One region of the Gudongella ferriphila genome, then DNA from elsewhere that is predicted to be linked to it. Evidence: a T-box and tRNA genes for the amino acid it is inferred to sense, from the RefSeq annotation. Region 1 holds a T-box; the other holds one or more tRNA genes.

Region 1 (15,586 bases):
GGACCAGGCGGTTATAAACGTAGGCAACACATTTGATTACTACGGTGGCAAGTCCAAGGCCATGGAAAAGAGGAACAAGGTAAAGGCAAGGGTCATTGGAGATGCCTTGAGGCAGCTTATTGACCAGAACGAACGAGTATTTGTAATGGGACACAAGAATCCCGACATGGATTCCATTGGTTCCAGTGTGGGAATTATGAGAGCCATAAAAAATCGGAACAAGGAAGCCTATCTTGTACTTAATGGAGAGAACCCATCAATAAGAAACCTTATGGAAAGGATGAGAAATGATAGTCCTGAAATGTTTAAGAGGGTTATCGCTGGAGAAGATGCCGCAGGTCTCATGGATGAAAAATCTCTTTTAATTGTTGTGGACAACCACAAGCCAAGCCTTACAGAAGCTCCTGAGCTGCTGGAACTCACAGAAAAGGTAGTTGTTATCGACCATCACAGAAGAGGTGCTGAGTTTATTAACAATCCTGTTCTGACTTACCTGGAGCCGTATGCATCCTCCACATCAGAGCTTGTTACTGAGGTACTGACATACATGGGTGAGGAGACCAACCTCACAAAATTTGAGGCGGAGGCACTTCTTGCAGGAATAACTGTAGATACTAAGAACTTCAGCTTCCAGACAGGGGTCAGGACATTTGAAGCAGCATCTGTACTGAAAAGGGCAGGGGCTGATACCACGGTGGTCAAGCAGCTCTTCAGGGACGACTTCAGCACCTTTGTAAACAAGGCTGAGGTTATAAAATCCTCTAGGATCCTATTCGACAGAATTGCTATCGGAAGGCTTCAGAAGAAGATGGATGACTCCATACTCATAGCTGCACAGGCTGCAAACGAGCTCCTTAACATCAACGACGTGGAGGCGTCATTTGTATTGAGTCAGCTGGAGAACAAGATTCACATATCAGGACGATCCCTGGGAAACATAAGTGTTCAACTGATCCTTGAAAAGCTGGGAGGAGGAGGACACTTGACCAGTGCAGGTGCCCAGATAGAAAAGCTATCAATGGAGGAGGCTGAAAAGCTCCTTATAGATATCATAGATAAATATTTAAAGGAAGGTGAAAAACGATGAAAGTCATACTTTTGAAGGATGTTAAGGGAATGGGAAAGGCAGGTGACCTTGTTACTGCCAAGGACGGTTATTCAAGAAACTACCTTATCCCAAGAAATATTGCGATTGAAGCAACTTCTGACAACCTGCGGAAATGGGAGGAGTCAAAGGCCAAGGAAGCTGCCCAGAAGGAGCAGGAAATGAAGGAGGCCTTGGAGCTTAAGGAAAAAATCGAAAGCCTGACAGTAAGCATTAAGGCAAAGGGTGGAACTGAAGGAAGACTTTTTGGTTCAGTAACTTCACAGGATATTTCAACCAACCTGATGAAGCAGCATAAGATTGACATCGACAAGAGAAAGATAGAATTGAAGGACAACATAAAGACAACCGGTGTCACTGAGGTTGAAGTGAAGGTATATCCAGATGTATCCGCTACCTTAAAGGTGGATGTGGCTGCAGAATAAGAGGTGAATCACATGGAAACAGGTATTGGAAGAATACCTCCACACAGCATGGAGGCTGAACAGTCGGTAATAGGAGCCATGCTTCTTGACAAGGAGGCAATAAATACCGCAATAGAGCATCTTAGGGCAGATGACTTCTACAAGGATGCAAACAAGGAGATATATGAGGCGGTTCTTGTTCTGAACAACAGGAACGAGCCCGTTGACCTTGTAACCCTTTCCGAGGAGCTTAAAAGACGTGGCTCCCTTGAGGGAATCGGTGGGGTGACCTACCTTGCTAACCTCTCTGGAAGCGTTGCAACTACAGCTAATACAAAGTATTACTGCGATATTGTACAGGAGAAGTCAATACTCAGAAGATTGATTGGCTCCAGCAATGAAATCATGGGGCTTGCCTATGACAACTCGGACAGCGTAAATGCAATAATAGAAAGAGCTGAAAAGAACATATTCGACATTACCCAGGGAGCCCACAAGCAGGGCTTCCATCCAATAAGCGAGGTCCTCCTTTCAAGCTTTGCCCAAATTGAGGAGAGGGCTGCCAACAAGGGAGAGCTAACAGGGCTCACCACCGGGTTTTCAGACCTTGACCATAAGCTGTCAGGCCTCCAGAAATCAGACCTTGTCCTACTTGCTGCAAGACCGTCCATGGGAAAGACTGCCCTTGGAATAAACATAGCTACAAATGCATCCCTAAAGGGAAACGGCAAGGTTGCAGTATTTTCACTGGAGATGTCCAAGGAGCAGCTTGTCCAGAGGATAATCAGTGCAACGGCCCATGTGGACCTTCAGAAGATAATAAGCGGGAACCTGTCGGATGATGAGTGGATAAAGGTTGTCAATGCAATGGCCCCCTTGTCCAAGATGGATATCTACATCGACGATACCGCTGGGATCTCACTTATGGAAATGAAGGCAAAGTGCCGTAGATTGAAGGTGGAGAAGGGGCTGGACCTTATAGTCATAGACTATCTTCAGCTAATGCAGGCTGATGGACGAGTTGAGAACAGACAGCAGGAGATTTCAGCCATATCAAGGGGATTGAAAGCTATAGCCAAGGAGATGGAGTGTCCCGTACTTGCTCTATCCCAGCTTTCTCGTGCTCCGGAGCTGCGTTCAGACCACAGACCTATCCTTTCTGACCTTAGGGAGTCCGGTGCAATTGAGCAGGATGCAGACGTGGTAATGTTCCTGTACAGGGACGATTATTACGACCAGGAATCAGAAAAGAAGAACATCGGCGAGGTAATAATCGCAAAGCATAGAAATGGTCCAACTGGGCAGGTTGACCTTGTCTTCAAGCATGAGTACACAAAGTTTCTCAATATGGAGAGATACATGGAGCCAGGAAATGGCTAGGAGTCTAAAGAGAGCCAGATCAAACCCTAAATTGACACATTTTGACGCTGCGTGTATAAATAAACTAGTCTTTGATAAACTTAGGATTATGGTGTAAAATAACTTCGAGGGGAGACCTCGAGGTTATTTTTTTGGAGATGTGAGAATAATGATAATAAAAGGAAAAAGGGTTACCCTATCCCCCCTGACCCTGGAGGATGCAAAATCCATGAGAAGCTGGGGAGTGCATGAAACGGTGCTCTTGGATGATTACAACTTTCCATATGAAAATGATTCTGAAATAAAAAAATGGTTCAGATACAAGACATTTACCATCTGGAACAAGTATTACGGTGTTCACAACCAGGAAGGAAGGCTTGTGGGATACCTGGGAATAAAAAACAAGAGATTCATCAAGAGAAGTGCATATCTGGGAATAGTATTTGATCCGGATTACCTTGACATGGGCTATGGAACTGAAAGCCTCCAGGCATTCCTGCCTCACTACTTCAAGGATATGAGAATGAGGACCCTTTATCTTGAGGTGGCTGAGTTCAATAGGAGAGCCATCAGGGTTTATGAAAAGCTGGGATTCATTCAGACCCAATACTACACGGACCTGTTCCCTGTTGAGGGGGTTTCCAAGGAACACCCTGATATAATGGCATCAAAATCTTGTTTTGTATTTAAAGATGAAAAGATATATAATTATATCTACAAAATGAAGCTTACCAGGAAGAGGTATGAAGAGAGATTAAATGGGCTTGAGGGGATGATTGACGGATGAGTTTTATAATTGAAACTACGGATATGGATCTAGGGGATACTCCCATAGAGAATATATTTCTGAACGACTACATGCCCATGGCCAATGGAACCTATGTCAAGGTCTATTTGCTGGGCTATAAATATGCCCATGACAGGGACAATAGAATCGAGGTTACAAACAAGACCATTTCAAAGCATTTGGATATTCCCATGGAGGATGTTCTCAGAGCATGGGACTTTTGGGAGAACAAGGGGATAATCAGAAAAGAAGGAGCGGATGAGGTAGATTACAAGGTAGTATTTCTAAATCTGAAGCAGCTTTTCATAAAGAACAACCTTATGAGTCAGGGAAATGCACCAAAGGCAGATAAGCCTCGCGCCTCAAGTCAGAAGGACCTGATAGAGGCAAATCAGATTCCCATTATAAACAAGATGTTCAACAACATAGATTTCATGATGAGGAGACAGACAGCTCCAATGGAGAAAAAGCAGATTCTGTCATGGGTTCAGGATTACAATATGAATCCGGATGTGATAGAGAAAGCCTTCAGCTATGGGGCTGAGATGAAAAATAAAAGGAGCATTAAGTATATTGAGGGTATAATTAGAAACTGGTACGATCAAGGTCTGACGAATATGGATGCGGTTATGGAATACTTCAACAAGGTTGACCAGAAGTATTTCAGGTACCAGAAGGTTATGAAGTCAATCGGCCTGGAGCACAAGGGCGTAACTGACGGAGACCTGAACCTTATAAATAAGTGGTTTGACCAGTATGGTTATTCAATGGAGCTTGTGCTTAAGGGTTGTGAGGCCGCTAACAAGGTCCAGTATCCAACGGTCAACTACATTGACGGAGTGATAAGCGACTGGTATAGAAAGGGAGTAAGGAAGGTTGAGGATATTCAGGTTCTTGACAAGCCAGAGGATAAGCCCGAAAGAAAGTCCTACAAGACTTCAGGAAAGAAAGCCACACCTCACAAGACAAGATTCCACAATTTTGAGCAGCGAAGCGCAAAATACTCACCTGAGGATCTTGAGAAAATGGCGAAGAGAAAACGTGAAGCCCACAGAATGAAGGGAAACGGTGGTTCTGATGAATAATCCTGTATTGAAGGAGATACAACTAATATACGAAAAGAGAAGGGACAATGCCGAGAAGGATTTGAGAATGAGGCAGCAGGAGGTCTACAGAAAGCTGCCAAGGGTCAGGGAACTGGATGACGAGATCAGAAGCACCGGGCTTAAAATGGCCAAGAAGGTACTTCTAAAGCCAGATGATTCGGAAAAGGCAGCCAGGGAGGCTAGGGAAAAGATCGAAGCCCTTAAGATGGAGAAGGCATTTGTCCTGACAGAGGGGAATATCTCTGCAGACTATCTTGAGCCAAGGTATACATGCAACATCTGTAAGGACACAGGGTATGTTGATGATTCCAAAAGGTGTAATTGCATGAAGCAGCTTCTTATCAACAGATCCTACAAGATGTCAAACCTGGAAAACATTCTGCACAAGGAAAATTTCCAGAACTTCAACATAGACCTGTTCAGCCAGGAGACCTTTGATGGGGAAGAGCTTACCCCCAGGGAGAATATGCTGGACATATTAAGCTATGCGGAAGGCTTTATAGGAAACTTTGAAGAGAACAACGGCGAGAACCTTCTTTTCTACGGAACAACAGGACTGGGAAAGACCTTCCTGTGCAGCTGCATTGCAAAAGCCCTGCTGGACAAGAACAAGATAGTGATCTACCAGACTGCCTTCACAATCCTGGATATTTTGGAGAAAAGAAGATTTGGGAAGGGAAGCCGTGAGATATCAGACTATGAGTACGACCTGCTTTTCCAGGCGGACCTTCTGATAATAGATGATCTTGGAACGGAAATTTCAAATACATTTACAAATGCTGAGATATTCAACATAGTCAACACAAGGCTACTTGCAGGTAAAAAGACCATAATATCAACAAACCTTACACCTAATGAAATATCCGAGATATATACCGACAGGGTATTCTCAAGGATATTTGATAAATTCATACCCTTAAGATTCTTCGGAAAGGATCTTAGATGGGAATAAATTTAAAAGGAGTCGAATAATGGCAAGAAAAGCAACAGGTATACAGGACTACATTGTAAAGACACTTAACGGGATGGCTTTAGGGCTGTTTTCATCTCTGCTGATAGGACTTATCATCAGGCAGATTGGATTATATGGGGACATCCCATCCCTTGTATATTTCGGTAATGTGGCCCAGAGGATGATGGGGCCGGCAATTGGAGTGGGAGTGGCATACAGCGTGGGAGCTCCTCCCCTGGGGATATTTGCATCAGCGGTGGCTGGAGCCATAGGCGCAGGAAGCGTTTCCTTCGATGGAGCGACAGCAGTGATTGCGATTGGTGAGCCGGTTGGTGCCTTTGTCGCTGCCCTTGCAGGTGCCGAGTTGTCCAAGGTTGTGGCGGGAAGGACCAAGTTTGACATCATTCTGGTTCCGATGATAACAATCCTAGTGGGAGGCTTGGTAGGAAGCTACATTTCACCATACATAGCAGCATTTATGAATGGAATTGGTGCTATTATCAATCAGGCTACTGAAATGCACAGAATACCTATGGGAATAATAGTGTCAGTGATCATGGGAATAACACTAACCCTTCCCATCAGTTCCGCAGCCCTTGCAATATCCCTAAATCTTTCAGGACTTGCAGCGGGAGCAGCAACAGTAGGCTGTGCAGCCAACATGGTTGGCTTTGCAATAGCATCCTACAGGGAGAATGGGATGGGTGGACTGGTAGCTCAGGGACTTGGAACCTCCATGCTCCAAATTCCAAATATCGTAAGGAATCCCCTGATCTGGATACCATCAATTGTTGCTTCGGCGATACTTGGACCTGTATCCACCTACCTGCTTGAAATGAGAAGCAATTCCCTTGGAGCCGGTATGGGTACAAGCGGCCTTGTCGGGCAGTTTGCAATGATTGAGACCATGGGTGCAAGTGTATATGTTTTCTTGATGATTTTGATGATGCACTTTGTATTCCCCGGACTCATATCCTTTTCCGTATCCGAATGGATGAGAAAAAGAGGGTACATAAAAAGAGGGGACATGTCACTATAATTTAGGAGGAATTAAATGGAGAAACCTATTGGAGTACTGGATTCAGGTGTAGGAGGTCTTACAGTTGTAAAATCGATCCAAAAGATCCTGCCTCACGAGGACATCATATATTTTGGAGACAGCAAGAATGTTCCCTACGGAAATCGTGAAGAGGATGAGATTTTTACACTTACAATGGCAATGTTAAAGTATTTTGAGAAGAGAAATGTGAAAATGGTGGCCATAGCCTGCAATACCATTTCAACAATAGCAGATAGATTCAGGGATAAGTTCGATTTTCCCATAGTAGATATAATCACCCCAACGGTGAACCATATAGAGAATATGGGCATAGACAAAATGGTCATACTTGGGACTGACTTTACAATCAGGACAAAGGCCTATGAAAAACTATTAAGAGAAAGAAGAAAGGACTATGAGATATCCTCTGAAAGAAGTCCAAGGCTTGCTGAGCTTGTGGATAGAGGGGATTACAAATCCAGGGAGATATATGACACCATAGGAGGACATCTGGAAAGCATATCCCAGATGGGCAATTTCTATAATATTGTCCTGGCATGCACCCACTACCCAATAGTGGAGGATATATTCCTTGAGCTGGATCCAACACTAAACTACATAAATCCAGGCTTCCAGCAAGCCAAGGCAATGAGGATGATCCTTCACGAGAAGGGTATCCTTAAAAAGGAAGGGAAAGGATCTCTCCAGGTGCTCACATCCGGATCACCTGAAATTTATCAAATGGTCCTCAACAAGCTTGAAATGAGAGATGTTGGAGAGATAAAAACGGTGGAAATCCCACCATACCTTGAGTAAAGTATTGACATTGAACTCAGATATGCTATAATGGATTTTAATTAAATAGGGCAGTGAAGGGAAATAGTATGCAGGAAAGTCTTTTAGAGAGTCGGTGGCTGGTGAAAACCGTCAGATGGAATTGCAGAATCCGACCCTGAGCCTAGAAAATTCGAGTGAACCGCTGATGCGGTTAACTAGGGTGGCAACGCGGGTATACTCTCGTCCCTACTATTATGGGGACGGGGGTTTTTTTATTACGAACAGGAGGAGGAATAGTATGTTGGATATTAAGAGAATACGAATGGATGCACAGGAGGTCAAGGAAGCACTGGCAAAAAGGCATGGAGATTTCCCAATCGACAGGGTGCTTGAGCTGGATGAGAAGAGACGGGAGATCCTTGTTCATGTTGAGGAAATGAAGGCTGAGCAGAACAAGGTGTCAAAGGAGATACCAAAGCTTAAAAAGGAAGGCAAGGATGTAGAGCCCATATTTGCCCAGATGAAGGAGCTTTCAGAGAAGGTCAAGGAATTCGACGGTCAGGTAAAGGATGTCGATGAAGAGCTAAAGACACTGCTTCTTCAGATTCCAAACACCCCACATCACAGTGTGGTTGAGGGTGAATCCGATGAGGACAATGTTGAAGTGAGAAAGGATGGAACTCCAAGGGAGTTTGATTTTGAGCCAAAGGCTCACTGGGACATTGGAACAGAGCTAGATGTTCTGGACTTTGAAAGGGCCTCGAAGATATCGGGAGCAAGATTCAGCGTTTTCAAGGGTGCAGGTGCTAGACTTGAAAGGGCTATAATCAGTTTTATGCTGGACCTTCATACAGGTGAACACGGCTACACTGAAATGTCCACACCCTTTATGGTGAACAGGGACAGCATGATAGGAACGGGCCAGCTGCCAAAGTTTGAAGAGGACATGTTCCACGTGCCAAGCAAGGACTTCTTCCTTGTGCCAACAGCTGAGGTTCCCCTGACAAATCTCCTGAGAGATGAAATACTCACTGAGGATCAGCTGCCTGTATACTACACAGCCTACACACCATGCTTCAGGCAGGAGGCCGGTTCAGCAGGGAGGGACACCAGGGGACTCATCAGGAACCACCAGTTTGACAAGGTGGAGATGGTAAAGTTTGCCCATCCGGACAAGTCCTATGACGAGCTTGAGACACTAACCAACAATGCCGAAGAGGTCCTTAAGAGGCTGGGAATCCCATACAGGGTTGTAATGCTTAGTACAGGAGACCTTGGATTCTCTTCAGCAAAGACATATGATGTGGAGGTATGGATGCCTAGCTACAACAGGTATGTTGAAATTTCAAGCTGCAGCAACTTCGAGGACTTCCAGTCCAGAAGAGCCAATCTTCGATTTAGAAGAGAGGACAGCGGAAAGGTTGAATATCTTCATACACTAAACGGTTCAGGTCTTGCAGTGGGAAGAACCTTTGCAGCCATACTGGAGAACTTCCAGCAGGGAGACGGATCTGTAATCATTCCTGAAGTCCTTAGAAAATACATGGGCGGGATGGAAAAACTTGAGAAATAGAATGATATGGTCCGAAGATGAAATCTTCGGACTATTCCACTTTTTGAATCTGTAAATGTTATAAACATCAGATTCAAGAACGATTAGACAAAATTTTAGTGGATTATCACTTGAAATTGAGTTATAATGTATTTACAAGTTGTCCAAATAGTCAGAATCGGACAATTGGAAAAGATGAAAATCAAAAAGGGGGATGAGTATGAACAAAAAGACATTATCATTATGGTTGGTATTTATACTGACTCTATCACTTATGGTAGGTTGCTCACCAGCAGCAGAGGAACCAGCCGGAGAAGAGCCTGGTGGAGAAGCTCCAGCAGAGAACGTGTTTATATCTGTAGCTACTGGAGGAACAGGCGGTACTTACTATCCACTTGGTGGAGCAATTGCTAAAATCTTCAACGAGAATATTCCTGGAGTAAATGCAAATGCACAGTCAACTGGAGCATCAGCTGAGAACGTTAACCTTGTTGCTCAAGGCGAAGCGGAACTTGCTTTTGTACAGAATGATGTTACTTATTATGCATTCACGGGAACAGAGACCTTTGATGGTCAGGAGCCAATAACAAACATCAGAGGAATGGCAATGCTTTACCCTGAGGTTATTCAGGTTATTGCTACAGCTGACTCAGGCATCACAAGCATCGAGGACCTTGCAGGAATGAAGGTTGCAGTTGGAGCTCCTGGATCAGGAACTGAGGTAAATGCTAGACAGATTCTTGCAGAATACGGAATGACTTATAGTGATCTTGGAAAAGCTGACTACCTTTCATTCAATGAAGCTGCTGACCAGCTTAAGAACAAGCAGGTAGACGCTGCATTCGTAACAGGTGCACTTCCAACATCAGCTGTAACTGAGGTAACTCAAACTGCGGATATCGTAGTAGTTGCAATGGACTCTGCAAAAATAGCTTCATTGGCAGAGAAATATCCATTCTACACCGAAGTATCAATTCCTGGAGACAGCTACAAGGGTATGACCGGAGATGTTACATCGGCAGCAGTAATGGCAATGCTTATAGTACCAGAGGATCTTAGCGAGGACTTGGTTTACAACATGACTAAGAGCATGTTCGAGCAAAGACAGGTTATCATCGATACACATGCAAGAGGAAATGACATTAAGCTTGAAACTGCATTGGCAGGTATGCCAATAGACCTTCATGCAGGTGCTCAGAAGTACTACGATGAGCAGGGCATCCAGTAGGAAAGAATTCAATGGAAAAGGTACTGATAGTATCAGTACCTTTCCCTTATTAAAGAGGATTTTGGCAGTGGTCGTGTCTCTAATGGCGATTGGCATGATGCTTTATCCCATTGAGGTTCTAAGGGCGTCTGATGCAAGAAGCGGAGAGTATCTGAGTTCATGGTGGCCGAGGGAGGACAAGTCCTTCACAATCAAGTATATACATTCCGTTGAACGGACACCTGTATGGGAGATGTATAAGATTGAAGAGGGAGAGATTGTACTTAAGGAAACCGTTTTTCAGTCCTACGGTGCTGGACTTCCAGCAACTAGTCCCTATGACTTTGATATTGTTGAGGATGGGTTTAGACTGTACAACATTGACCAAAAAATGACAAACCTCGTTTACAGAACTGGAGCAGTAAGGGCAAATCACGAGCTTATGGTAGGGGAAAGAACATACCTTTTCGTTGAATTCTCGGAGCCTACCGAAGGAGTAAAATTTGAAACCCAAAGGACTCCAATCATAGTTTATTTGGCAAAGGAGGGGTTTAAATGAATGACGACAAAAAACTAGACAATGAAAATCTGGAAGAAGAAACAAAGAATGAAGAATCTGTGGATGAACAGACAACTGCAGAAAAAGAAGCAGAGGGAATTGAAGATATTATTGATGAAGATGAAAACCTTGATGTAGACCTGTTGATGGAATCCTACGATAAGGAAGCGTCAAAGCTAAGAAAAATGAAGGGTGCGCTTTCAACGGTTGTCACTGTAATTGCAATAGCAATGTCAACATTCCACCTTTATACAGCAGGCTTTGGAACATTGCTATCCTATAGACAGAGATCGCTACATATTATTTTTGCATTTATAATTGGATTATTCCTTTATCCCGCAGGAAAGAAGTCAAGCAGGGAGAAACCTGCAATATTGGACTTTCTATTGATGGGGGTCGCAATTGTGGTGTTCGGCTACATATTCCTATTCCCAGAGCAGATGGCTCTCAAGGGTGGAAACGCTACCACATTGGACCTTGTGTTTGGTATAGCTGCAATTCTTCTTACCCTGGAGGTAACAAGAAGGGTAGTGGGTCCAGAGCTCCCAATCGTTGCAATTGTGTTCCTTAGCTATGCATACTTCGGACCGCAAATGCCTGGGATTCTTGCTCATAGAGGATTCTCACTAACCAGGATAGTTTCACACATGTACATGGGTCTTGAGGGTATCATGGGTATACCTACCGGTGTATCAGCGACCTTTGTATTCCTGTTTATATTGTTTGGTGCCTTCCTGGACAAGACTGGCGTTGGAAAATTCTTTATTGACATGGCGTTTGGAATGACCGGACACCTTAAGAGTGGTCCTGCAATGACAGCTGTAGTAGCCAGTGGGTTCATGGGATCAATTTCTGGTAGTTCAGTTGCAAACACTGTAACAACAGGTGCATTTACAATACCTTTGATGAAAAAGACAGGATACAAGCCTTACTTCGCCGGCGCAGTCGAGGCAGCAGCTTCAACTGGCGGTCAGATAATGCCTCCTGTAATGGGAGCTGCAGCATTTATAATGGCTGAGTTTACAGGAATATCCTATCTTCAGATAATAATAGCAGCAGCAATACCTGCAGTATTGTACTACTTCGCAGTTGGAACAATGGTTCACCTTGAGGCATCCAAGCTGGGACTTAAGGGAATACCAAGGGAAAAGCTTCCCAAGGTAAGCAAGCTACTCCTTAGTAGAGGCTTCCTTCTGATTCCACTTGTGAGTGTTGTGTACTTCCTCATAGCAGGAAACACACCTACTCTAGCCGCCTTCAAGGCAATAATAATCAGTATGGTCGTAGCGGTTATAGCAACATTAATAAGAAGAGACGGTTCCTTTACCTTCAAGGATTTTCTAGGAGCACTAGAAGCAGGAGCCAAGGGTTCAGTTGGAGTTGCCTGTGCCTGCGCCACTGCAGGTATGATAGTTGGGGTTGTAACACTTACAGGGCTTGGACTTAGAATCGCAGAGATAATTGTAACGGTAGCTCAAGGAAATCTATTGCTTACATTGTTCTTTACAATGGTAGCTTCAATCATACTTGGAATGGGACTGCCCACAACTGCCAAGTACATCGTACTTGCTACAATGGCAGTGCCTGCACTAATCAAGCTTGAAGTGAACCTTTTGGCAGCTCACCTTTTCATTCTTTACTTTGGCGTGGTTGCAGACATAACTCCACCGGTTGCATTGGCAGCATATGCCGGTGCGGGAATAGCAGGGTCCAACTCCATGAAGACAGGTTTTCAGGCTTTGAAGATAGCCTTGGCCGCCTTCATAGTACCCTATATTTTCGCAATCAACCCAGAGCTTATAATGGTTGAGGAGATTGTTGGCACAACAGTTGTGTTTATGCCGTTTATTAAGGCACTTCCTGTAATACTTTCGGCGGTAATAGGAATACTCTGTCTGGCAGCGGCCGTCGAGGCCTACCTGATCAGAAGGACCAACATAATAGAAAGAGTTCTGCTGGCGGCCGCAGCCTTGATGCTGTTGAACCCAGGACTTATGACTGATGCATTCGGACTTGTGGTACTTGTAGGAACATATTTAATCCAGAGAATGCAGAACAAGAAAGAGATGGCAGCATAGGAAACAATGAACCGGGTTGTGCAAATACACAATCCGGTTTTAAAAATTGTTTGTAATGTTTGACAAAGGACAAAAATAGTTGTAAAATATCTTTGTGACTTGCACCCGTAGCTCAGAAGGATAGAGCGGTGCCCTCCTAAGGCATGAGCAGGGGTTCGATTCCTCTCGGGTGCACCATTTATGTAAAGGTGATCTAATATGGACGAAAAATACATGAAAATTGCATTAGATATCGCTAAGACCAGCACCTACGAAGTACCAGTGGGTGCTGTTGTTGTATACAATGACAAGGTCATAGGAAAAGGCTACAACAAAAGGGAGACAAAAAATGACCCCACAGCCCACGCTGAGATAATGGCCATACAGGAAGCCAGCAGGTATCTTGGTGGATGGAGGCTTGTGGACTGTACCCTCTATGTGACCCTGGAGCCCTGTGCCATGTGTGCAGGTGCCATTGTCAACGCAAGGATACCAAGGCTTGTAATCGGCGCCATGGACCCAAGACACGGCTGCTGTGGCTCTGTGGAGGACCTTGTTAGGCATCCAAGGCTTAATCACAGGGTGGAGATGAAGACAGGGGTTCTGGAAAAAGATTGTGCACAGCTCTTAAAGGATTTTTTCAGAGAGCTTAGAAGGAGAAAGTAGAGGAGGCCACAATGGACAAGAAATGGATCAGTACTGCCTGCACATTGGATTGCTGGGATTCGTGCTCAATAAAGGCCCTAGTTGAAGATGGACAGGTCAAAAAGCTTGTGGGGAATCCCAATAATCCTGTGACAGGGCGTTTTCTGTGCGAGAAGGGCTATAAACACATCAAGATGAGGAAGGGCAAGGAAAGACTGTTAAAACCTCTTATACGGGAAGCTGGAGTCCTTAGGGAAGCAACCTGGCAGGAGGCTCTGGACCTTGTTGCAGAAAAGATGAAACATCTGAGGAAGGATTATCCCACAACAGCCCTTCTATACATAAGTGAATTTGGGAATTCAGGGGTCCTGAAAAAGGCAGACCTGAGGTTTTTCAATGCCTATGGTGGTGTGACCATGCCAAAGGGCAGCCTGTGTGCAGGGGCAGGAGTGGAGGCACAGAGGTATGATTTCGGAAAGTGTCTTGCCCATGAGCCAACGGATTATCTCAACAGCATGATGATAATAATATGGGGAAGAAATCCTGTGACCACAGGACCCCATGTGATACCCTTTATCAAAATGGCCAAAGAGAAAGGCGCCAAGCTTGTAACAATAGACCCACTCCCATCTGAAACAGCTGCCATGTCAGATCTTCACCTGGCACCAAAGCCTGGATCTGACGGACTTATGGCAATGTATATGATAAAGGTCCTGATTGAGAACAATCTTGTGGATAAGGATTACATAGAGAAGAACACAATTGGCTATGAAAGTCTTAAAGTGGCTGTGATGGATCTGGACAAGGATCAGGTCTCAGAAACAACAGGAATTCACCATAAAGAGATTGAAGGCCTTGCCCTGGAGTATGGAAGTACTAAGCCCGCTGCCATAGTACTTGGCTTTGGAATCCAAAGATACTCCAACGGGGGAGATACTGTACGTGCAGTTGATGCTCTGGGAGCCGTAACAGGAAACATTGGACAGTCCGGAGGAGGGGTAAGCTATAATAACAGCGTATCAGAGGGGCTTATAGATGAGGACTTTCTGAAGGGAACGGGGCTTGCAAAAGAAAAGAGGACCTACGAAAGGCCTCTTCTCGGAGACTTTATCTTGACAGAGAAGAATCCTCCAGTACGGTTTATATATACAGCAAGGGCAAACCCTGTAAACCAGGGCATGGACACAGAGAAGATACTTAAGGCATTCCACTCAGTGGATTTTAAGGTTGCCCTGGATATGTACCTTACTGATACAGCAGCTGCCTCGGATGTTGTACTTCCAGTAAAGCATCCTCTTGAGGAGGATAACATCGTCATGCCACCTGCAAACCACAGCTATATAAACTACTGCAATAGGGTGGTTGAGGCTCCTGAAGGGGTTCTTTCCGAGCTTGAGATCCTAAATGAGCTAGCCATGAGATTGGAGCTAAAAGATTTTCCCATCATGTCCCAGGAAGAGTGGATTGAAAAAATCACAGAGCCCATGAGGGAAAAGATTGATTTTGAGAAACTGAAAGAGGAACCCATCAAGGTTCCTGAAGTCCTGGATATACCATGGAGAGATGGTAGGTTTTTGACCCCTTCAGGTAAATTTGAGTTTTATTCGGAAACAGCAGAGGAGGAGGGTTTTTCTCCAACAGCTGGATACAGGAGTCTTGAGACTGAAATTTCCAAGGACCATCCCTTTTACCTGATAACACCAAAGCTAAGGGGTTCACTGCATTCACAGCATTTCGCCCTTGAAGAAGGAGACCATGTCCCAACAGTCCATATAAACACCACAAAGGCAAATGAGTTGGGCCTTGATGAGGGTGAAACAGTAAGGGTATACACAGAGAAGGGCTCCTTAGAGGCCATCATAAAGCTGGATGGAGATATCCTGCCTGACAGGGTTAAGATATACCAGGGAGGTTGGGCCAGAAAGGGTGGAGGAATAAATAGGATCATTCCTGAACGATATTCAAGGATGGGGATGCACGCAGCCTACTATGAGATCGTATGCAGAATTGAAAAGGAATCATAAGCAGCTTAAAACG
Region 2 (15,586 bases), on a different contig from region 1:
TCCACAACTGAAGGATCGATTTCAATGTCAAGTACTTCCCTCTTCCCATTGACCACAACCTTCACTGCTCCTCCGCCTGATGTAGCCTCAAGCTCTGTAGCATCAACCTGAGCCTGAACCTCTTCCATCTTCTTCTGCATCTTCTGCATCTGTTTCATCATATTGTTCATATTTCCACCCATTCCTGGATATCCGCCTCTTGCCACTTAAATCTCCTCCTTATTTAATCTCTACAATATCCTCACCAAAGAAATCCAGCACCTTATTGACCGTCTCCTCCTTGGCTGTATTTTCATTTTCCTGCTTTCCGACTCCGGAAGCAGGCATTTCGCACCCTTTCATTATAACAAGAAGTTCTATTTTTTGTCCAAAAAATTCCGTGAGAATTTCCTCCAAAAATGTCTTGTTCTGGTTTGAGTTTACAGCATCCTTGTGAAACTCGAATCCATCCTTGTATGACAGGGTGATTCTATTCCCCTGAAGTTGGGACACCTCTCCCTCCATCACCAGGGCATATATGTTTATTTTTCTTGATTTTATAATCTGCATGACCTTAGGCCAGGAGCTTTTGATCTTTTCCAGAGTGAGCTCACCCGTTGGTGCGGCTGCTTTCTGTTCAACCACAGGCTCACTTTTCACCTCGGGTATTTTCTCATCCTTCCTCATAGTCTTCTCTTGTTGATTTTTAGACTCTGGCTTTGGAGCTGCCTTTGCAGGAGCCTGGATTTTCTTCTCCGGTACTGTGACCATACCTTCCTCAAGCCTTCTTACCCTTTCCTCAAGGGAAAGCTCCCTTTTTATATTGGAAAGCTTTATGACAGCCATCTCAAGTATTATCCTGGGCTGCATTGACCATTTCATTGAGCTTTCTGCAGATGTCAATTCCTGTAGGCTGGACATCAGGTAATGTAGGTCCATATTTGAGGCTTGTTCCCTGTACTGCTCAACCTCTCCCCACTCAATTAGTGCCTCAGGATTTTTTGAGGTCTTTGCTATAACCAGATTTCTGTAGTGATGAATCATATCCTTCAGGAACTGTGGGATGTCCTTGCCTTCCTGTATCATATGGTCCACCATAAGAAGTGATTTCTCAGTGCTTTCACCCCTTACTGCCTCCACAAGGTCAAAAAGGAGATCCACATTGGCGATTCCCAGAATATTTATGGCATCATCATAGGATACTGAATCACCTTCAAATGCTATGCACTGGTCCAGAAGACTCAAGGCATCCCTCATTGCTCCATCGGAATTTTTGGCAATAAGCTGGAGAACCTTGTCCTCAACATTTATACCAAGCTTGTCTGTTATGCTTTTCATTCCACCTATCATGTCATTTGATGAAAGTCTCTTGAAATCAAATCGCTGGCATCTTGAGAGTATTGTCTGAGGCAATCTCTCCGGCTCAGTTGTGGCTAGAAGGAACAAAAGATGCTTGGGTGGCTCCTCCAGGGTCTTTAACAGGGCATTGAATGCTTCATTTGTAAGCATATGAACCTCATCTATTATGTAGACCTTGTACCTTGCCTTGGATGGAGGGTAGATCACCTTTTCCTTAAGCTCACGTATATCCTCGATTTTCCTGTTGCTGGCTGCGTCCATCTCGATTACATCCATAAGGCTTTCGTCAAGGATTCCCTTACAGATTGCGCATTGGTTACATGGATTCCCTTCCTGGGGGTCAAGACAATTTACAGCCCTTGCGAAAACCTTTGCTGCTGAGGTCTTTCCAGTTCCCCTTGTTCCCGAAAAAAGATAGGCATGCCCTATGTTTTCCTTCTTGATCTGATTCTTTAAAATTGTGGTTATATGTGTTTGACCTAATATCTCGTCGAAGGTTTTAGGTCTGTATTGTCTGTATAATGCCTGATACATGGAATCACCCTTACTTGTTATGAAATCTTACTACGACCCATTATATCAAAAAAGCTTCCTGTTTACACTAAGAAAAGCAAAAGGGCCCTTCCGGACCCCCATTAAATAGCTTCCTTTACAAGACTTTCCGCCTCTCCCTCTTCAGGGAACCTACCCAGCTCTGCCTTTGAAAACAAAAGCTTTCCATTTACCTTGATTTCAAATACGCCACCACCGGATGGAATGATTGTAAGCTCTGAAACCTGGTTCTTGTGTAAATTCAGGATGCTTTCCGTTAGAGCAACTGCTCTTCCCAAATAGCCTCAGGAAGTACAATATTCAATTGATATCTTGTTCTTCATGGTATCTCCTCCTTAACTTTTCCTTATTCATAAGTTTACCCGGAAACATTTTATCTAAACCTCAACCTGGTTGACATTCCGTAAGTTATGGTCTATAATATAAGTCTATGGAAACCAAGGAGAGATGGCTGAGTCTGGTCGAAGGCGCACGACTGGAAATCGTGTAGGCGTTTACTCGTCTCGAGGGTTCGAATCCCTCTCTCTCCGCCATTAGAACATTTTGCCGTGCTAGATGGGGAGGTAGCGGTGCCCTGTTACCTGCAATCCGCTACAGCAGGATTGAATTCCCGGCTTAGGCTTCTCTGCTGTGAGGTCTGCCTCGAAAAAGTGGCGTTGACGGTTGGGTCCCACGCAACGGAAACTCATGAACCTCGTCAGGTCCGGAAGGAAGCAGCGATAAGTGAAACTTTTCGTGTGCCGTGGGTCAGCCTGGCCCGAGTTAACTGTTCGGGTAACGCTCGGAGCAGGATTGACAAAGCTGGGTGCACGGCTACATAAGAAGAGCAACTCTGGAGATTATCCAGGGTTGCTTTTTCATATTCAGTTATACTTTTATACTTTGACCCTAACTGAAGCAAGCTCAAAAGCTTAAATTTAACCAAAGCATAACGGCCCCTTTATATGGACTTTATATTCCTGCTGTAGAATGTAACCATAATAAAAGATTGAGGTGGTCAAATGAGTTTAAATCTATGTATCGATATTGATGGAACAATTACTGAAGCATACTACTGGCTGGATGCTGCAAACAGATATTTCAACTCCAGCATCCAACCATATCAGGTTAAGGAATATGATATACATCATGTACTTGATGTGTCTCGGGAAGACTATCAGGAGTTTTACAGACTTCACTGGCAGGAGCTCCATGGGAATGCAAAGCCCAGAAAATATGCAGAACTTGTACTTTGGAAGCTCTTCATGCAGCATAACATATCCTATGTTACTGCAAGGGAGCCAGTCACAAGAGATACTACAGTCCAGTGGTTGAGAAGGCACGGTATGCCTGAGATGGACCTTCATATGCTGGGTTCCCACTACAAGGTTGATAAGGCAAAGGAGCTGGATTGTGACATCTTTGTTGAGGACAGGTATGAAAATGCTGTCGAATTGGCCCTTTCAGGTTTCCAGGTGCTTCTTATGGACTGCAGCTACAACAGGAAGCCTCTTATTCCTGGAATTACAAGGGTTACAAACTGGTTGGACGTGCACGAGGAAATTGAAACAATAAAGCTGAAAAAGCAAAAACTCGCTCCCCAAATTGCATGATTTCACATAGATCAAACAACACAAAAGGAAGGTGGATTTTCCCATAAGGAACAATCCACCTTCTGACCTTCTATAACATCCTTGTCAGATTTAGCCTATCAACAATTCTCCGTCCACAGCATGAATCTTAACTGTGTCCCCATCCTTCAATTCTCCTTTTATGATCATTCTTGATATGCCGGTTTCAATCTCCTTCTGGAGGAATCTTTTGACCGGTCTTGCACCATACTGTATGGAATAGGATCTTTCAAGGATGTTCTCCTTTGCCTCTTCCGTAACAGTGATGTTGATGCTTCTATCCTTAAGCCTCTTTTCGATTTCAGTTATCTGAAGGTCGATGATCTTGAATATCTCCATTCTCTGAAGGGGTTTAAAGAGGACAATTTCATCAATACGATTCAGGAATTCAGGTCTGAAGGTCATCCTCATCTGACTCATGACCCTCTCTCTTGTGGTTTCCTGAATTGTACCATCCTCTCCGAGACCTTCCAGAAGATAGTCGGACCCTATGTTAGATGTCATGATTATTACGGTATTTTTGAAATCCACAGTCCTTCCCTGATTGTCCGTAAGGCGACCATCATCCAGTACCTGAAGCAGGATGTTGAACACGTCAGGATGTGCCTTTTCAATCTCATCAAAGAGAATTACAGAATAGGGCTTCCTTCTGACGGCTTCTGTCAGCTGGCCTCCCTCGTCATAGCCCACATATCCTGGAGGGGCACCTACAAGCCTTGCCACGGAGTGCTTCTCCATATACTCACTCATATCAATCCTGATAATATTCTTTTCATCATCAAATAGGGTCTCAGTCAAGGCCTTCGATAGCTCTGTCTTGCCAACACCGGTTGGTCCCAGGAATATGAAGCTCCCCACAGGTCTGTTTATGTCCTTAAGTCCGGCTCTGGCACGAAGTACAGCGTCCACAACTGAATCCACCGCCTCATCCTGACCTATCACCCTCCTGTGAAGGATTTCTCCCAATCCAAGCAGCTTCTCCCTTTCTGTTGCCAGCAGCTTTGTTGTTGGAATTCCAGTCCATTTTGCCACCACCTCTGCAATCTCCTCCTCAGTGACCTCCTCCTTGAGAAGCCTTTCCTCTGTATGCTCCTTGTCCTGAGCCTCCTTGAGCTTTCTTTCCAGTTCAACAAGGGCTCCATATTTCAGCTGTGAAAGCTTCTCAAGATTGTAGCTTCTTTCAGCCTCTTCAATTTCTCGTTTGACCCTGTCAATTTCCTCCTTGATTTCCTTCTCAGCTGATATTTCCTTCTTCTCCTCTTCCCACTGTGCCTTAAGAAGATCAAACTCACTCTTGAGCTCTCCAAGCTCCCTTTCAAGCTTTTCCAGTCTGGCTCGGGAGGCATCATCGGTTTCCTTCTTCAAGGCTTCCCTCTCGATTTCCAGCTGCAACACCCTCCTTCTGACCTCGTCTATCTCCACGGGCATTGAGTCAATTTCGGTCCTTATCATTGCTGATGCCTCGTCCATCAGGTCAATGGCCTTGTCAGGAAGGAATCTGTCTGAGATGTACCTGTCGGATAGGGTTGCTGCTGCTATAACAGCACCATCTGATATCCTTATTCCATGGTGGATCTCATACTTTTCCTTAAGACCCCTGAGTATTGAAATGGTGTCCTCGACTGTAGGCTCAGTTACAAGCACCTTCTGGAATCTCCTTTCCAGTGCAGCGTCCTTTTCTATATATTTCCTGTATTCATCAAGGGTGGTTGCACCAATTGTGTGCAGCTCTCCCCTTGCAAGCATTGGCTTTAGAAGGTTCCCTGCATCCATTGACCCTTCAGCCCTACCGGCTCCAACTATATTGTGGAGCTCATCAATGAAAAGCAGTATCCTGCCATCAGACTTCTGTATCTCCGAAAGCACAGCCTTCAGCCTCTCCTCGAATTCCCCCCTGTACTTGGCTCCAGCAACCAGAGCTCCCATGTCAAGGGCGAATATTGTCTTGTCCTTAAGTCCCTCTGGCACATCTCCGTTTACTATTCTTTGGGCCAGACCTTCAACTATAGCCGTCTTACCAACTCCAGGATCACCTATGAGTACCGGATTGTTCTTTGTTCTTCTGGATAGAATCCTTATTACATTTCTGACCTCCGAGTCCCTTCCTATTACAGGATCCATCCTGCCTCTTCTCGCTTCCTCCACAAGGTCCCGTCCAAATCTTTCAAGGGCCTCGTAGGTCTCCTCGGGATTGTCTGATGTAATTGTCTGACTTCCCCTGACCTTCATAAGAGATTGAAGGAAAGCATCCCTTGTTATTCCATACTCCCTGAAGACATCTCCTGAGTGGGTGCCCTTGGAAGACAATATTGCCAGGTAAAGGTGCTCAACCCCAACGTATTCATCCTTGAAGATTTTTGCCTCCTCTTCAGCATCCATAAGGATCTTTGAGTATGATCTCCCAGGGTGTATACTACCTCCTGACTGCTTGGGAAGCTTCTCAAGCTTTCTGTCCACAGCACTTCTGATCTCATCTGAATCTATCCCCATAAGGGACAGTACCCTGGGCACAAGACCATCCCTGCTTTTTATGAGTGCCGCATGCATGTGAAGCTCAGACAGCTCCGGATTTCCCAACCTTACGGCAATGTTTTGGGACTCCTGAACAGCCTCGATGCTCTTCTGAGTGAATTTGTTCATATCCATCTTAATTCCTCCTGTTACTGTTTTCTTGGATTGTAATCTATGCTTTCCTTAAGCTTTCTGTAAAGCCTCTTCTCTTCTTCTTTTAACTCCGGTGGGTTCACGATTGTTATTTCAAGATAGAGATCTCCCTTGTTGTTCTTAAGGTCGACAAATCCCTTGCCGGGAAGCCTCATTCTGGTTCCACCTGTTGTGCCTTCAGGAATATCCACCTTGATTTTTCCACTGAGGGTTTGGACGACAACCTTTTCCCCAAGAGCAGCCTCCCATGGCAAAACCGGAACTTTTTTAATTATATTAAGTCCTTCAAGCCTCATGTCCCTGCTTTCACTTACATTTATCTTAAATAGTATGTCCCCGTCGATTCCCCACTTATCTCCCTTGACCTTGATTTTCTTTCCTGGGGTTATTCCCTTGGGAACCTTTACGGTGATCTTCTTTGTGGTTCCTCCAAAGTTCAATGAGACATCTCTTGCTACCCCATTATAGGCATCCTCCAGGGAAATTGTAAGCTCAGATTCATAGGATTGTCTTTGTGGTCTTCTGGACCCACCGGCTGACCTTCCTGCTCTTGTACCGAAAATGTCACCCATATCAAAGCCTCCCCTACCACCTGCTCCTCCGAAAATCAGATTGAAGAAGTCCGAGAAATCAGCTCCTTCTCCAGATGTGTAGGTGTACTGGCTTCCTCCTCCAAAATTACCGAATCCAAATTGTGAAGGGTCAAACTGCTGACCGTTGGAGAAGCCATATTGTCCAAACTGGTCGTACTGCTTCCTTTTCTGCTCATCCCCAAGAACCTCGTAGGCTTCATTGACCTCCTTAAACTTCTCCTGTGCCTTATCGTCATTTGGATGCAAATCCGGGTGGTACTTTTTTGCAAGCTTTCTAAATGACTTCTTTATGTCATCCTGGTTTGCGGATTTGTCCACTTCCAGTATCTTATAATAATCCTTATATTCCATAAAATCATCTCCATCCCAATGGTTCAATATTTATTTGACCTTCTTTGACCTTTGTTGATTATATTATATTAAATTTCTGTAAGAATTACAATATTATTATACCCTGTCAACACAAAAAAATTAACCCTGCCGGAATTGCTTTCCCCGGCAGGGCTTGATTTACTTAATATACTTATCAATTATGTTGATTATCTCGTCTATCTTTTCCTCTCCCTGCTCCTCACCTTCCAGGATGGCATCCGCCACACAGGTTCTGATGTGACCGTTCAGTACATCTATGTTGGCCTTTTTCAAGAGACCGATTATGGAAAGTATCTGAGTTGAAATGTCAACGCAATACCTGTCCTCTTCTATCATCCTGATTATTCCATCTACCTGTCCCCTAACGGTTCTAAGCTTTTTAAGTGCTGTTTCCTTCCCCTGGTTCACCTTGGCTTCCTCCTATCCAATCTCTTTTACCGAGTAGCCTGCTTCGTCAACCGCCTCCATCAGAAGCTTGTCCAACAGGTTATCTCCCTGAACTTCCACCTTACCTGTTGCCAGGTCAACCTGCACCTCCTGAACTCCCTCAACTTCCTTCAAAGAGTTCTTTACTGCCATTTCACAATGTCCACAGCTCATGCCTTCCACCATCATTGTTTTTTTCATTATTATCTCCTCCTATTTATTTGAAATTTCTTAGTCTTAACGAGTTTGATACAACTGATACTGAACTGAATGCCATTGCAGCTCCAGCAACCATGGGATTAAGGAATCCAAGGGCCGCAAATGGTATTCCAAGGGTATTGTAGAAGAAGGCCCAGAAAAGGTTCTGCTTTATGGTCTTCATGGTTTTGTGACTCAGTCTCATGGCGGTCACAATACCCCCAAGATCTCCTCTCATAAGGGTTATGTCTGCTGCCTCCATGGCCACATCCGTACCAGTTCCAATTGCAAATCCCACATCTGCCGCTGCAAGTGCCGGAGCATCGTTTATTCCATCTCCAACCATCCCCACATGCATCCCTTGGGACTTAAGTTTCTCCACCTCAGTAGCCTTGTCCTCGGGAAGAACATCCGCGAGAATATTATCTATTCCAACCTGGGCCCCTATTGCCCTTGCTGTCCTTTCGTTGTCCCCAGTTATCATGAACACCTTTAGGCCCATGCTCTGAAGCTCCTTGATTGCTGCATGGGAGGTTTCCTTGATTCCGTCAGCAACAGCTATTATCCCTGCAAGCTTCCCGGCAACCGAAAGGAGCATTGCTGTCTTTCCTTCCCTTTCAAGCTTCTCAATATCCTTTTCCTTATCTGAAATATCAATATGGTTCTCAAGCATCAGCTTCCTGTTTCCGATTAGAACATCCTTACCTTCAAAGATTGCCTTCAAGCCCTTTCCTGGAACAGCAGAGAAGCTGTCAGCTTCACTTAAGGCCAATCCCTCTTCTTCAGCCTTCTTTACAATTGCCTCTCCAAGGGGATGCTCCGAGGTCTTCTCCACTGAAGCCGCTATCCTTAAGATCTCATCCCGGTCTTCGCCAAAGCTTGCTATATCTGTTACATCAGGCTTTCCTTTTGTTATTGTTCCAGTCTTGTCGAATATTATTGAATCCATCTTATGGGCTCTTTCAAGATGCTCTCCTGACTTTATCAGGATTCCGTTTTCCGCTCCCTTTCCGGTACCAACCATGATGGCGGTTGGAGTGGCAAGTCCCAAGGCGCAGGGACATGCTATTACAAGTATTGCCACCGCATTTATCAGTCCTGTATTGAAACTGTCAATAAAGTTGAAGGCCAGGAAGGTGATCAAGGCAATCACTATGACAACAGGTACAAATATCCCGGATATCTTGTCTGCAAGTCTTTGAACAGGAGCCTTGGAGCCCTGCGCGTCCTCAACTAGCTTTATAATCTGTGACAGCACAGTGTCCTTTCCGATTTTTTGTGCCTCAAACCTGAAGGATCCAAACTTGTTTATTGTGGCACCTACCACCTGGTCTCCCTCTCCCTTGTCAACAGGTATGCTTTCACCTGTGATCATTGATTCATCAAGGGATGAGCTTCCTTGAACTATAACACCGTCAACCGGTACCCTCTCTCCTGGCTTGACGATTATTACATCCCCGATCTGCAGATTCTCAATGGGGATCTCCTTCTCTTCACCATCCTTGAGAACCCTTGCCGTCTTGGGCTGAAGACCCATAAGCTTCTTGATCGCTTCGGAGGTCTTGCCCTTTGCGACCGCCTCAAAGGTCTTTCCTAGAAGGATCAGGGTAATTATTACTGCAGATGCCTCAAAGTAGTACTCATGAACTCCTGCGAATATGTTGTATACACTGTAGAAGTATGCTGCGGAGGTTCCCATTGCAATAAGAACATCCATATTTGCTCCTCCACCCCTTAGGGACTTGTAGGCCCCCTTGTAGAACCTGGCACCAATAAGGAACTGTACAGGCGTTGCCAGTGCCCACTGAAAATATCCGTTTGTCAGGATATTCATCTGACCTGCCATATGAAAGAACATGGCCGAGAATAGGGGCAAGGTTAATATGGCAGAGATTATAAAGGACCTCTTCAGGGATTTGATTTCCTTTTCCCTCAGTTCCTTCTCCCTGTCAGAGGATGCATCCCTTTCAATTTCAGCCTTGTAGCCAGCCTTCTCTATGGCTGCAATAATCTGTGAATCCTCCAAGATGCCGGATGGGAACTCCACAACCGCCTTGTTGGTTGACAGATTAACATTTGCTGAAGTGACTCCTTCCAGTTTGTTTAGGGCTTTCTCCACCCTTGCTGAACAGGAACTTCATGTCATTCCTTCTACCAGAAGTGTTCGTTTCTCAGGCGGAACCTGATATCCCGCCTTCTCAATGGTCTTTACTATATCACCCTTGTGGAGTTTTTCGTCATCGTAACTTACTGTAGCCTTGTTGGTGGATAGGTTTACATTGGCCTTGTCAATTCCCTCAAGCTTTGACAGAGACTTTTCAATCCTTGCCGAGCATGCGGCACAGGTCATTCCCACAACATCCACCGTTAGCCTTTTGTTTGCCATGGTATCATCCTTTCTTTACACCCCCTCCCCGGGGGTCTGTGTGTAAGTAAATGATAGCATGCATACTGACAATTGTCAAACCAAAATAGTGGCTAACCCCACTTCCTACGAAAAAGACACCTCCAGATGATGGAAGCGTCCTTGGCTCTTCACAAATATAATTTTGGTTTCATTTAAACCAAACATTTAGTGCAAACATTATGAACAGAAAATATGCGACTATGAATACCATTGCAACTGAAAGTCCTGCAAAAACAGCATAGCTCATCAGTCTGAAGAGGTCCTTCCCCTTAAGGTCTTCCATTTCACCCATGAATATTCCTGTATCCTTCTTGCTTTCATCCCTGCTCCTTACAAACCAGGGGGCACCTTCTATATTCATGGGTGCAACAACTCTTTGGTCATCATTAAAATCATTTTTCCCGTTCATTTTAATCTTCTCCTTTAGTAAAGGTGACAGGCTACCTCATGACCTTCCTCCACCATCTTCATCTCTGGCATGATCTCCCTGCACACATCCATGCAGTAGCTGCACCTTGTGTGAAACTTGCAGCCCGAAGGTGGATTTGAAGGGGATGGAATGCTTCCCTCAAGTATTATCCTCTCTCCTTTTGCATCCGGATCCTGCACAGGTATGGCACTAAAAAGGGCTTTTGTGTATGGATGCAATGGATTGCTGAAAACAGTCTCCTTCTTGGAGTACTCCACAAGGTTTCCCAAATACATTACCCCAACAGTATCTGATATGTGCTCTACAACTGAAAGGTCATGGGAGATAAAAAGATATGTAAGGTTGTACTTTTCCTGAAGGTCCTTCAAAAGATTTATGATCTGTGCCTGTATTGATACATCCAGTGCCGACACAGGTTCGTCGCAAACAATGAAATCCGGGTTAAGGGCAAGTGCCCTTGCAATACAGATCCTCTGTCTCTGACCTCCAGAAAATTCGTGGGGATACCTGTCCTTGTGGTATTCCTGAAGACCACAATCTTCCATTATCTTTGTTATATAATCGTCAAATTCTTCAGGGGGCACCAATTTTCTTTCCCTTACAGCCTCCCCAATTATCTCTCCAACAGGCATTCTGGGTGAAAGGCTGGAGTAAGGGTCCTGGAATATTATCTGTATCCTTGGTCTAAGGGCCCTGAGGTCCTGCTTGTTAAGGTCGTGAATCTCAATTCCGTCAAATTTAACCGAGCCCTCTGTTTTGTCGGTCAGCCTCAGGATGGTCTTCCCGATAGTGGTCTTTCCGCAGCCTGACTCACCTACAAGTCCCATGGTCGATCCTTTTCTGATGTTAAAGCTGACATCGTCAACAGCCTTTACATATCCCTTAACCCTTGATAGCAGGCCTCCTGATATGGGATAGTATTTTTTAAGGTCCCTAACCTGGATTATATCATCTCTGCTTTCAAATGGCATTCTTGCTGCCAATCCGGCTTCAGTCACGGATCCCACCTCCTCCGTTTGCGTAGTGGTAGCAGGCTACCCTATGTGTTTCGCTTATTGAAAATGTCGGAGGATACTCTCCTTCGCAGGCTTCAAATGCTCTGTCACACCTATCCTTGAAATAGCAGTAATTTGGCATGTCTATGGGATTTGGCACCGAACCCGGGATGCTGTAAAGCCTTTCAACCTTCTTGTCCTTTCCTGGCTTTGAGGCCATGAGACCAACAGTATAAGGATGAAGTGGATTGTAGAATATATCCCTTGCACTTCCCTGCTCTACAACCCTTCCTGCGTACATTACAACCACATAATCTGCCATTTCAGCAATTACACCAAGGTCATGGGTGATAAGCATGATGCTGCTGTTTATTTGGTCCTTCAAGGTCCTTAAAAGGTCCATGATCTGGGCCTGTATTGTTACATCCAGGGCTGTTGTGGGTTCATCGGCAATTATCAGTTTGGGACTGCATGCAAGTGCCATGGCTATCATCGCCCTCTGTCTCATCCCTCCCGACAGCTCATGGGGATACATTTCATATACTCCTCCCGAATCTGCTATGCCAACCATCTCTATCATCTCTAATGTCCGTTGTCTAACCTGATCCTTTGTCATGTGGCTATTGTGGAGCTCAATTACCTCATCAATCTGCATACCCACCTTGAAAACCGGGTTAAGGCTTGTCATGGGCTCCTGAAATATCATGGAAATCTGGTTTCCCCTAAGCTTTTGCATTCTGTCAGTGGGAGTCTTTGCAATGTCATAGATCATATCCCCTGAGTCAAATCTTATTTCACCCTCCACAATCTGACCCTGAGGTCTTTGCACAAGATGCATTATTGATAGTGAAGTCACTGATTTCCCACATCCTGACTCACCTACAACACCAACCGTCTTTCCCTTGGGAACATTGAAGGAAACTCCATCAACCGCCTTTACAACTCCAATGTCTGTAAAGAAGTAGGTGTGGAGGTTTTCTATTTCAAGTATATTGTCAGGATTCTTCATTGTTGTCCGATACTCAGACTCGGAAACTCCAACCCTATTTCTTTTGAGTTCAAGCTCCTCGGTGATTTTTCTGTTTTCCTTTGAAATAATCCTAAGCTCCTTGGCAGACAGGTAATTGACACTCTTAGGTATGTTTTTGCCGTTATATTTACCTAATCCTCTTCCTATGCTTTTGAATCTATCAAAAAATCCCTTGTTCTTGTCCATGTCTCACCTACCGTTTCATCTTGGGGTCAAATGCATCCCTGAGTCCATCGCCGACAAAGTTAAAGCCCAATACAGTAAGGAGAATCAGCATCCCGGCCGGTATCCAGACAAACCAGAAGTTGGTCATCTCATAGGCTGTGGATACACCGCTTATTATGTTTCCCCATGATGCAAGAGGGAATTTTACACCTAGACCCAGGAAGCTCAGGGTTGATTCATAAAGTATTACACTGCCAAGTCCCATTGTTGCAAACACTATAAGCTGAGGAATGACATTTGGTATCAGGTGCTTGAAAATTCTTCTGGAAACGGAAATTCCAGTTGCTTCAGCTGCCAGCATGAACTCCTGCTCCCTAAGGGAGAGAATCTGTCCCCTTACCATTCTTGCTATACCTGGCCAGCTCATTAGACCAAGTATTAGCATCAGAAAGTATATTCTAAGCTGAGGTGCAACCTCAAGCTGGTCCATCACCGCTCCAAGTATGATCAGAAGCGGGAGGAAGGGTATGCAGTTGAACACGTCAACTATACGCATTATTAACATGTCAACCCATTTCCCGAAATACCCGGCTAGACCTCCCATGATGATTCCAAGAATGGACTCCAGTAGGACTACAATAAAGCCTATTGTAAGGGAGATTCTTCCTCCATACATCAGTCTTGTAAGGACATCCATTCCATGCTTGTCCGTTCCCAGCCAATGCTCCCATGAGGGTTGTTCATGTATGGATATCAGGTGTGTTTCCGTTTCTGTCTTTACTGTATAAACATTATTAAGTCTTGATAGCTCATACTCTTTCTCATTTCCTTGGAGATCAGGAAACAGGAAGGACCTTTCCCTGTTTTCAATTGCATTGCTCAAGGCTTTCTTGAAATCCACAGTCAGAAACACGTCCTGAGAAATTGGCTGAATTGAAAGCCTTGAAATTATTGCATATTCCTCCATATTTCCACCGTCTTCCCTATATATGACCCCCAGATTTTCTTCCCTCTCAATCTGATATTTGATTCCTCCAGCTTCAAAGGAATCGACATTTCCAGCTCTAAAGGCTATTTCAGACTCATAAGCGAATTCATAGTCTATATCTGCATCTGCCTCTGCAGGATCAATTATATACTTTGACTCCACAGCAACAGGCTCTGTCCTACCCAGTATGTACTCCCGTCCACTTTGTCTTATGGTGTACACTTCTCCCTCAAGAAGGAATTGAGCTTCTCTGTTGTCAAGTGTCAATTTAGCTGTTGCTTCAAGCTCAGGGGGAATGGATTCCCCCTCCATTGGATTAACAGACATCACCCCACGAAAATTAAGAATTGTTGCAATTGGTATGGATGTAAACACCCTATACAGGTCATTGGCCTCCTCTGAAATGTAGTACTCATCTTCACCATGTGAAAAAGAATCCCTTCCGGCATTTCTTGCCAGAACAAACTGTGAATGGGCAGCACCGGTGTAGTTTGAATCCTGTACTCCAGTGAACCTATACACCTCATTGTGGGTTACGCTTGCGTATTCCTTTGACATGGTCCCAATATGCTTGAAAACCTGAGTCTCATCATACGGACTTAAAATACCCCCAAGAAATGAAAACAAGAACATGAATGATATTATTACAAGACCTATTATTGCAAGCCTGTTCCTGATAAACCTTTTTACAACAAGCATCCCCGGTGAAAGGACCCTTACCCTCTGCTCATCCCCAAGTTCCCTGGAGCTGCTGATGTGGCCCTTATCTTTAAGCTCCTCTTTTTTCTTAGTCAACTCATTGCTGCTATCTGTCATGTCACATCACCTCCATCAACTAATTCTGACCCTTGGGTCTACAACTGCATAAAGAATATCTGCTATAAGGGTTCCCAAAAGGGTTAGGACCGCCAGAAACACCATGTAGAACATGGTGAATGGAATGTCCCCACTAACCATTGCCAGATAGCCTGTGTAGCCTATACCAGGAATTTGGAAAAGGGTTTCAGTTATCAGGGCTCCTGCGAAAAGACCTGGCAGGGATCCCCCAAGAATTGTAACTATTGGTATCAGGGTGTTCCTAAAGGCGTGGAAGTTTATAACCCTCTTTTCAGATAGACCCTTTGCCCTTGCCGTCCTTATGAAGTCTGAATTCAGGACCTCCAGCATGTTTGTTCTGGTGTATCTCATAAGGCTTCCTATTCCTATGATTGTCAGGGTCATTATTGGAAGTACAAAGTGGGAAGCCACATCCAGAAATTGACCCATTGGATCCAACTGCATGTAGTTTCGTCCCACCTTTCCATACAGGTCAAACCATCCCAGCCCTACTGAGAATATAAGCTTGAGCACTGTTGCAAAAAAGAAGGTGGGCAATGAAATGCCAAGAAGAGCAACCACTGTGACGGCATAATCCGTCTTGCTATATTGCTTCCTTGCGGCCAAAATTCCCAATGGTATTGAAATCATCACCTGCAGCACAAATGCGATCGATCCAAGAATGAAGGAGTCCCAGATGACCTCTGAAAATTTCTGGGTTACGGGCACGCTAAAGGCCCAGGAATCCCCAAAGTTTCCTCTGATTGCGTTAGAAAGCCATTTGAAAAACCCCGGAATTATTCCAATATCCAGACCATATGCCTGGTTCAATTGTGCCAACCACTCACTGTAGGATTTTGACCCAGGTCTTGAGGAAAGAATCCTTGCCTGGGACTCAACATAGGATGTGGGTATGCTTCTCATCAGGGTGTAGATTATAAGTGAAACAAAAAACAAAAGGACAACAGAAATCAATAGTCTCTTAAGTATGTATTTTCGCAT

The links. The T-box of region 1 lies ahead of serS (serine--tRNA ligase). A T-box ahead of a tRNA ligase gene usually reads a tRNA of that ligase, here a tRNA-Ser.
Region 2: it has a tRNA-Ser gene. The T-box ahead of serS (serine--tRNA ligase) is inferred to sense a tRNA for this amino acid. The anticodon was not compared.

The regions. Positions count from the first base shown of each region.
Region 1 is NZ_JBJXRK010000014.1:36,779-52,364, forward strand. Features, by position in the region: gene ACKVDP_RS08800 (DHH family phosphoesterase) at 1-1,087, shown strand, start outside; gene rplI (50S ribosomal protein L9) at 1,084-1,530, shown strand; gene dnaB (replicative DNA helicase) at 1,543-2,889, shown strand; gene ACKVDP_RS08815 (GNAT family N-acetyltransferase) at 3,038-3,655, shown strand; gene ACKVDP_RS08820 (DnaD domain protein) at 3,652-4,740, shown strand; gene ACKVDP_RS08825 (ATP-binding protein) at 4,733-5,713, shown strand; gene ACKVDP_RS08830 (PTS transporter subunit IIC) at 5,733-6,752, shown strand; gene murI (glutamate racemase) at 6,768-7,568, shown strand; T-box leader at 7,613-7,780, shown strand; gene serS (serine--tRNA ligase) at 7,828-9,102, shown strand; gene ACKVDP_RS08845 (TAXI family TRAP transporter solute-binding subunit) at 9,302-10,309, shown strand; gene ACKVDP_RS08850 (DUF1850 domain-containing protein) at 10,290-10,847, shown strand; gene ACKVDP_RS08855 (TRAP transporter fused permease subunit) at 10,844-12,925, shown strand; tRNA gene ACKVDP_RS08860 (tRNA-Arg) at 13,027-13,102, shown strand; gene tadA (tRNA adenosine(34) deaminase TadA) at 13,124-13,570, shown strand; gene ACKVDP_RS08870 (molybdopterin-containing oxidoreductase family protein) at 13,582-15,573, shown strand.
Region 2 is NZ_JBJXRK010000025.1:16,502-32,087, reverse strand. Features, by position in the region: gene ACKVDP_RS11090 (YbaB/EbfC family nucleoid-associated protein) at 1-206, opposite strand, end outside; gene dnaX (DNA polymerase III subunit gamma/tau) at 220-1,872, opposite strand; gene ACKVDP_RS11080 (SelT/SelW/SelH family protein) at 1,974-2,213, opposite strand; tRNA gene ACKVDP_RS11075 (tRNA-Ser) at 2,332-2,423, shown strand; RNA gene ffs (signal recognition particle sRNA large type) at 2,437-2,703, shown strand; gene ACKVDP_RS11065 (hypothetical protein) at 2,892-3,482, shown strand; gene clpB (ATP-dependent chaperone ClpB) at 3,573-6,146, opposite strand; gene ACKVDP_RS11055 (DnaJ C-terminal domain-containing protein) at 6,161-7,108, opposite strand; gene ACKVDP_RS11050 (metal-sensing transcriptional repressor) at 7,268-7,537, opposite strand; gene ACKVDP_RS11045 (heavy-metal-associated domain-containing protein) at 7,550-7,756, opposite strand; gene ACKVDP_RS11040 (copper-translocating P-type ATPase) at 7,773-9,587, opposite strand; partial or broken gene ACKVDP_RS13835 (cation transporter) at 9,744-9,875, opposite strand; gene ACKVDP_RS13830 (cation transporter) at 9,891-10,139, opposite strand; gene ACKVDP_RS11035 (hypothetical protein) at 10,309-10,569, opposite strand; gene ACKVDP_RS11030 (ABC transporter ATP-binding protein) at 10,584-11,588, opposite strand; gene ACKVDP_RS11025 (ABC transporter ATP-binding protein) at 11,581-12,801, opposite strand; gene ACKVDP_RS11020 (ABC transporter permease) at 12,809-14,584, opposite strand; gene ACKVDP_RS11015 (ABC transporter permease) at 14,600-15,586, opposite strand.